Linked DNA regions of Variovorax paradoxus. The protein of the gene in region 2 interacts with the protein of the main gene of each other region in a pairwise test. Links are inferred from orthologs where the notes say so. Each region holds a gene or a part of one and is shown on either strand. Other genes may lie near its edges. The genes, in order: gyrB and gyrA.

Region 1 (3,495 bases), 5.1 Mb from region 2 along the record:
GCTTGCGGTCACCAGACGTCCTCAGCGAGGAGTTCTGCCGGGCGTTGCATGAACAGATGTTCGGCAAAACCTGGGCGTGGGCGGGCACGTTTCGCAAGTCGGACAAGAACATCGGCTGCGACTGGACACAGGTGGGCGTCAAGCTTGCGCAGCTGTTCGGAAACACGCGCTGGTGGGTCGACAACGCCACATTTCCCCCCGACGAAATCGCAGCGCGCTTTCACCGCGACCTGGTCTGGATTCACCCGTTCCCCAACGGCAACGGGCGGCACTCTCGCATGATGGCCGACGCGCTTCTACGCAGCCTTGGCCAGCCTGCGTTCTCCTGGGGAAACGGCGGCAATCTGGTCGCCGCCGACGACGCGCGGGTGCGGTACCTGGCCGCCCTGCGTGCCGCGGACCAAGGCGACTACCAGCTGCTGCTCGCGTTTGCTCGCACCTGAGCTCACCCGAAAACGAACGAAGGGGCCGGCAACGCCAGCGCCCTGCTGTGGCTCGGGGAGGAAGACCTCCCCGGTCAGACGTCGATGTTCGACGCGCGCAGCGCGTTCTGCTCGATGAACTCGCGGCGCGGTTCCACCTCGTCGCCCATCAGCATCGTGAACACGCGGTCGGCTTCGATCGCGTCGTCGATCTGCACGCGCAGCAGGCGGCGCACGGTCGGGTCCATGGTGGTTTCCCACAGCTGCTCGGGGTTCATCTCGCCCAGACCCTTGTAGCGCTGGCGCGAGGTGGCGCGTTCGGCTTCGCCGATCAGCCACTTCATGGCCTGGCGGAAGTCGTCGACCTTTTCTTCCTTGCCACGCTCGCCTTCGCCGCGCTTGACCAGCGCGCCTTCGGTGCTCAACAGGCCGCGGAAGGTGTTGGCGGCTTCGGCCAGTGCCGCGTAGTCGGCGCCGTGCACGAAGTCCTGCGTGATCACGCTGGACTTGATGTTGCCGTGGTGGCGGCGGCTGATGCGCAGCAGCGGCTTGTCGGTGCGGGCGTCGAACTCGCTGCTTACCTCGGCCGGCACACCGGTCGTGTTGAGCTCGCGCAGCTTGGCTTGCAGTGCCACGGCCGAGGCCTCGGCGGCGGGCGGCGTGTCGAGGTCGAGCGCCACGCCGTCGGCGATGGCGCGCAGCGCTTCGGCGTCCATGAAGTTGCGCAGGCGCGCAATCACGGCCTCGGCCACCTGGTGCTTGCGCGCCAGCTCGGCCAGCGTGTCGCCCGACAGCGTGGTCGAGGCGGCGCCGCCGGTCTCGATGCTCGCGTCTTTCAGCGCCACCTTGAGCAGGAAGGCGTCGAGCGCGGGGCCGTCCTTCAGGTACTGCTCTTCCTTGCCGACCTTGACCTTGTACAGCGGCGGCTGCGCGATGTAGATGTGGCCGCGCTCGACCAGCTCAGGCATCTGCCGGTAGAAGAACGTGAGCAGCAGCGTGCGGATGTGCGCGCCGTCCACGTCGGCGTCGGTCATGATGATGATGCGGTGGTAGCGCAGCTTGGCGACGTTGAAGTCGTCCGCGCCGCCGCCCGCCGTGGTTGCGCCGGCGCGGCCGATGCCGGTGCCGAGCGCGGTGATCATCGTGAGAATTTCGTTGCTGGTGAGCAGCTTCTCGTAGCGCGCTTTTTCGACGTTCAGGATCTTGCCGCGCAGCGGCAGGATGGCCTGGAACTTCCGGTCGCGGCCCTGCTTGGCGGAGCCGCCGGCGGAGTCACCCTCCACCAGGTAGACCTCGCACAGGGCGGGGTCCTTTTCCTGGCAGTCGGCCAGCTTGCCGGGCAGGCCCATGCCGTCGAGCACGCCCTTGCGGCGCGTCATTTCGCGGGCCTTGCGGGCCGCTTCGCGGGCGCGGGCGGCCTCGACGATCTTGCCGCAGATGATCTTGGCGTCGTTCGGACGCTCCTGCAGGTAGTCGGTGAGCAGGCGGCCGACGATGTCTTCCACCGGCGCGCGCACTTCGCTGGACACCAGCTTGTCCTTGGTCTGGCTGGAGAACTTGGGCTCGGGCACCTTCACGCTCAGCACGCAGCACAGGCCTTCGCGCATGTCGTCGCCGGTGACCTCGACCTTCGCCTTCTTGGCGAACTCGTTCTCTTCGATGTACTTGTTGATGACGCGGGTCATCGCGGCGCGCAGGCCCGTGAGGTGGGTGCCGCCGTCACGCTGCGGGATGTTGTTGGTGAAACACAGCACCTGCTCGTTGTAGCCGCTGTTCCACTGCATCGCCACTTCGACGCCGATGTGCGTGCCGGGGATGCCGCCGTAGGTGTCGGCCGGCTTCTCGCCCGCTGCGTAGAACGAGTTCGGGTGCAGGACGGTCTTGCCCTTGTTGATGAACTCCACGAAGCCGCGCACCCCGCCGGCGCCGGAGAAGTCGTCTTCCTTGCCGGTGCGCTCGTCGAGCAGGCGGATGCGCACGCCGTTGTTCAGGAAGCTCAGCTCGCGCAGGCGCTTGCTCAGGATCTCGTAGTGGAAATCGTTGTTTTCCTTGAAGATCTCCGTGTCGGGCAGAAAGTGCACTTCGGTGCCGCGCTTGTCGGTGTCGCCGATGACCTTCATGGGCGAGACCTCGAAGCCGTTCACGGTGTCGAGCAGGCGGTTCTGCACGAAGCCGCGGCTGAATTCGAGCTCGTGGATCTTGCCTTCGCGGCGCACGATGAGGCGCAGCTTCACGCTCAGCGCGTTCACGCACGAGACGCCCACGCCGTGCAGGCCGCCCGAGACCTTGTAGCTGTTCTGGTTGAACTTGCCGCCGGCGTGCAGTTCGGTGAGCGCAATTTCAGCGGCCGAGCGCTTGGGCTCGTGCTTGTCGTCCATCTTCACGCCGGTCGGGATGCCGCGGCCGTTGTCGGTGACGGAGATCGAGTTGTCGGAGTGGATGGTCACGACGATGTCGTCGCAATGGCCTGCGAGCGCTTCGTCGATGGAGTTGTCGACCACTTCGAACACCAAATGGTGAAGGCCCGTGCCGTCGGAGGTGTCGCCGATGTACATGCCCGGACGCTTGCGCACGGCTTCGAGGCCTTCGAGGATCGTGATCGCGCCTTCGCCGTAGCTGGAGTCGGCGACAACGCCTTCGGGCGCCACGATCTGGATTTCGGGGGTGTAGACCGGCTCGGTGTGCGGCACGTCGGGCTTGTTTTCTTCAGCACTCATTCGGATATTCCTCTGTCTCTCACGGCATTCACGTGATTTGTCGGGCTCTCAAAAGCTCAATTCGCCGCCTCTTGAAAGCGCAAACCCGCGGAGGGCCGCGGGTCGTGTGCGCAAGGCGCTGTGTCTTGGGGGGTCTAGATGCGCATCGGCATCACGACGTACTTGAAAGATGCGTTCTCGGGGATGGTTAACAAGGCCGAGCTGTTGGAGTCGGCCAGGTCCAGCTTGACCATGTCCTGGTCCATGTTCGACAGCGCGTCGATCAGGTAGGTCACGTTGAAGCCGATTTCGATGCTGTCGCCGCCGTAGTCGATGTCGAGCTCGTCCTGGGCTTCTTCCTGCTCGGCGTTGTTCGA
Region 2 (3,523 bases):
CAGCAGCCGGGCCAGCCGGAACCAGAGCACCGTCGCAACCGGCGGCAGCCGTTGCGGGCGTCCAGTTGGCATCGCGCCAGCACAGTTCGTTCGTGCCATTCTTCCAGACGAGTTCGCCGGTGCCGTTTTGCCAGTTGTCGATCGTAGGACCGCCGTTCGCAGCGGTGACACGGGTCTGCGCGCCGGCGGCAGTGGCGAGCGCAGCGACTGCAAACATCATCGCCACTTTATTCAGTTTCTTCATGGTTCTCCTCTTGGGGAAAAAGCCGCAGCCGCGCTGCGAATCAAGGACGCTTTAAGTGACCACCACCCAAAACGTTGAGACGATTGTGCCATAGGGTCTTTGGCAAACAGGCCGCTGGACGCCCCCGAAGCGTAGGACGGAGGCGGAATAGAGCCCTTGTGTTGCGGCGGTGCGACACCCCTCACAGCGTAAAATTTCGCCTTCCTGCCGCCAGCCTCTAGCTCATGACCTCCTTCGCCAAAGAAACCCTGCCCATCAGTCTCGAAGAGGAAATGCGCAGCAGCTACCTCGATTACGCCATGAGCGTGATCGTCGGCCGGGCGCTTCCCGACGCCCGCGACGGCCTCAAGCCGGTGCACCGCCGGGTGCTGTACGCGATGCACGAGCTCAACAACGACTGGAACCGGCCGTACAAGAAGTCGGCCCGTATCGTCGGCGACGTGATCGGTAAGTACCACCCGCACGGCGACCAGTCGGTTTACGACACCATCGTCCGCCTGGCCCAGGACTTCTCGATGCGCCACATGCTGGTCGACGGCCAGGGCAACTTCGGGTCGGTCGACGGCGACAACGCGGCCGCAATGCGTTATACGGAAATCCGGCTGGCCAAAATTGCGCACGAAATGCTGGCGGATATCGACAAGGAAACCGTCGACTTTCAGGACAATTACGACGGCTCCGAAAAAGAACCGAAAGTTTTGCCCAGCCAGCTGCCGAATTTGCTGGTCAATGGCTCCGGCGGTATTGCGGTCGGCATGGCCACGAATATCCCGCCGCACAACCTGAATGAAGTGGTGGATGCGTGCCTGTATCTGCTGCGCAATCCGCAGGCCACCATCGACGAACTGATGGAAATCGTGCCGGCGCCGGACTTCCCCACCGCCGGCATCATCTACGGCATCAACGGCGTGAAGGACGGCTATCGCACCGGCCGCGGCAAGGTCGTGATGCGCGCCAAGTGCCACTTCGAGGACATCGACCGCGGCCAGCGCCAGGCGATCATCGTTGACGAGCTCCCCTACCAGGTCAACAAGAAGACGCTGCAGGAGCGCATGGCCGAGCTGGTGCACGAGAAAAAAATCGAAGGCATCAGCCACATCCAGGACGAGTCCGACAAGTCGGGCATGCGCCTGGTGATCGAACTCAAGCGCGGCGAAGTGCCCGAGGTCGTGCTCAACAACCTCTACAAGCAGACGCAGCTGCAGGACACCTTCGGCATCAACATGGTGGCGCTGGTCGATGGCCAGCCCAAGCTGTGCAACCTGAAGGACCTGATCGAGGTCTTCCTGCAGCACCGCCGCGAAGTGGTCACGCGCCGCACGGTCTTCACGCTGCGCAAGGCCCGCGAACGCGGCCACGTGCTCGAAGGCCTGGCGGTGGCGCTCGCCAACATCGACGAGTTCATTCGCATCATCCGCGAATCGCCCACGCCGCCGGTCGCCAAGGCCGAGCTCATGACCCGCAGCTGGGACAGCAAGCTGGTGCGCGAGATGCTCACGCGTTCGCGCGCCGACGGCGGCGTGATCAACGCCGATGACTACCGCCCTGAAGGCCTTGAGCGCGAATACGGCATGGGCGGCGACGGCCTGTACCGCCTGTCTGAAACGCAGGCGCAGGAAATCCTGCAGATGCGTCTGCAGCGCCTGACCGGTCTCGAGCAGGACAAGATCGTCGCCGAGTACAAGGACGTCATGGCCGAGATCGACGACCTGCTCGACATCCTGGCCAAGCCCGAGCGCGTCTCGATCATCATTGGCGACGAACTCGGCGAGATCAAGCAGGAGTTCGGCCAGTCGAAGGTCGGCGCCCGCCGCAGCCTGGTCGAGCACAGCGCCTACGACCTCTCGACCGAAGACCTGATCACGCCGACCGACATGGTCGTCACGCTCTCCCACAGCGGCTACATCAAGAGCCAGCCGCTGGGCGAGTACCGTGCGCAAAAGCGCGGTGGCCGCGGCAAGCAGGCCACGGCCACGAAGGAAGACGACTGGATCGACCAGCTCTTCATCGCCAACACGCACGACTACATCCTGTGCTTCTCGAACCGCGGCCGGCTGTACTGGCTCAAGGTGTGGGAAGTGCCGGCAGGCTCGCGCGGCTCGCGCGGGCGTCCCATCGTCAACATGTTCCCGCTGCAGGAAGGCGAGAAGATCAACGTCGCGCTCGCCCTCACTGGCGAGAAGCGCACCTTCCCGGCCGACCAGTACGTGTTCATGTCGACCTCGATGGGCACGGTCAAGAAGACGGCGCTCGACGAATTCAGCAACCCGCGCAAGGGCGGCATCATTGCCGTGAACCTCGATGAAGGCGACTACCTCATCGGCGCGGCACTCACCGACGGCAAGCATGACGTGATGCTGTTCAGCGACAACGGCAAGGCCGTGCGCTTCGACGAAGAAGACGTCCGCCCGCTGGGCCGCAACGCCCGCGGCGTGCGCGGCATGTCGCTGGAGCCGGGCCAGGGCGTGATCGCCATGCTGGTGGCCGAGGACGAGCAGCAAAGCGTGCTCACCGCCACCGAAAATGGTTACGGAAAACGCACAAGCATTACCGAATACACCCGTCATGGCCGCGGAACCAAAGGCATGATCGCGATTCAACAGAGTGAGCGCAACGGCAAGGTCGTTGCCGCCACGCTCGTTCATGCGGACGATGAGATCATGCTCATCACCGACAAGGGTGTGCTCGTGCGCACCCGTGTGGCCGAGATTCGCGAACTGGGTCGGGCGACGCAAGGCGTCACGCTGATCGGGCTCGACGAAGGCGCCAAACTCAGCGGGCTTCAACGCATCGTCGAAAACGACGCGGTCGGCGAAAGCGAGCCGGACGCAGACGACACTTCCACATCTTCAACGGAGAATCCTCAGTGAAAAAACAACTCAAGCTCGCACTCCTGACCGCCGCCCTCGCCGGCTCGTCCATGGCCGCCATGGCCCAGGACAAGGCCACGCTGATCAAGCAGTTCATCGAGATCCAGCGCCCCGGCATCGAATCGCTGGCACGCGGCCTGATCGAGCAGTCGAGCGCCCCCATCGCGCAAGCCGGTTCGCAGTACCTGCAGACGCAAGTGCCCGAAGCCAAGCGCGAGGCCGCCGCCAAGGCCGCTGACGCCGAGCTGAAGAAGTACTTCGACGACGCCTACCCGGTCGTGCGCGACAAGGCCGTGCAGATCGCCCCTGGCGCCCTCACGCCCATCCTCGAGCAGAACTTCACCGAAGACGAGCTCAAGCAGCTGCTGGCCTGGATCAACTCGCCCCTGAGCAAGAAGTACCAGGAACT

What was found.
Region 1: the proteins of gyrA (region 2) and gyrB interact in binary tests that used the Escherichia coli proteins (3 or more experiments, as listed by UniProt). The link is inferred for Variovorax paradoxus from one-to-one orthologs.

The regions. Positions count from the first base shown.
Region 1 is NZ_CP045644.1:1,586,246-1,589,740, forward strand. Bases 318-3,495 are described here. They hold gyrB (DNA topoisomerase (ATP-hydrolyzing) subunit B), read right to left. Parts: upstream 3,140-3,495; coding sequence 518-3,139; downstream 318-517. Other genes in these bases: GFK26_RS07140 (mobile mystery protein B), read left to right, coding at 318-443; dnaN (DNA polymerase III subunit beta), read right to left, coding at 3,274-3,495. Outside these bases: more of GFK26_RS07140, read left to right, coding at 1-317. UniProt on the Escherichia coli protein: DNA gyrase negatively supercoils closed circular double-stranded DNA in an ATP-dependent manner to maintain chromosomes in an underwound state.
Region 2 is NZ_CP045644.1:6,663,539-6,667,061, forward strand. Bases 109-3,314 are described here. They hold gyrA (DNA gyrase subunit A), read left to right. Parts: upstream 109-468; coding sequence 469-3,114; downstream 3,115-3,314. Other genes in these bases: ompA (outer membrane protein OmpA), read right to left, coding at 109-244; GFK26_RS30930 (DUF2059 domain-containing protein), read left to right, coding at 3,111-3,314. Also shown: more of ompA, read right to left, coding at 1-108; more of GFK26_RS30930, read left to right, coding at 3,315-3,523. UniProt on the Escherichia coli protein: A type II topoisomerase that negatively supercoils closed circular double-stranded (ds) DNA in an ATP-dependent manner to maintain chromosomes in an underwound state.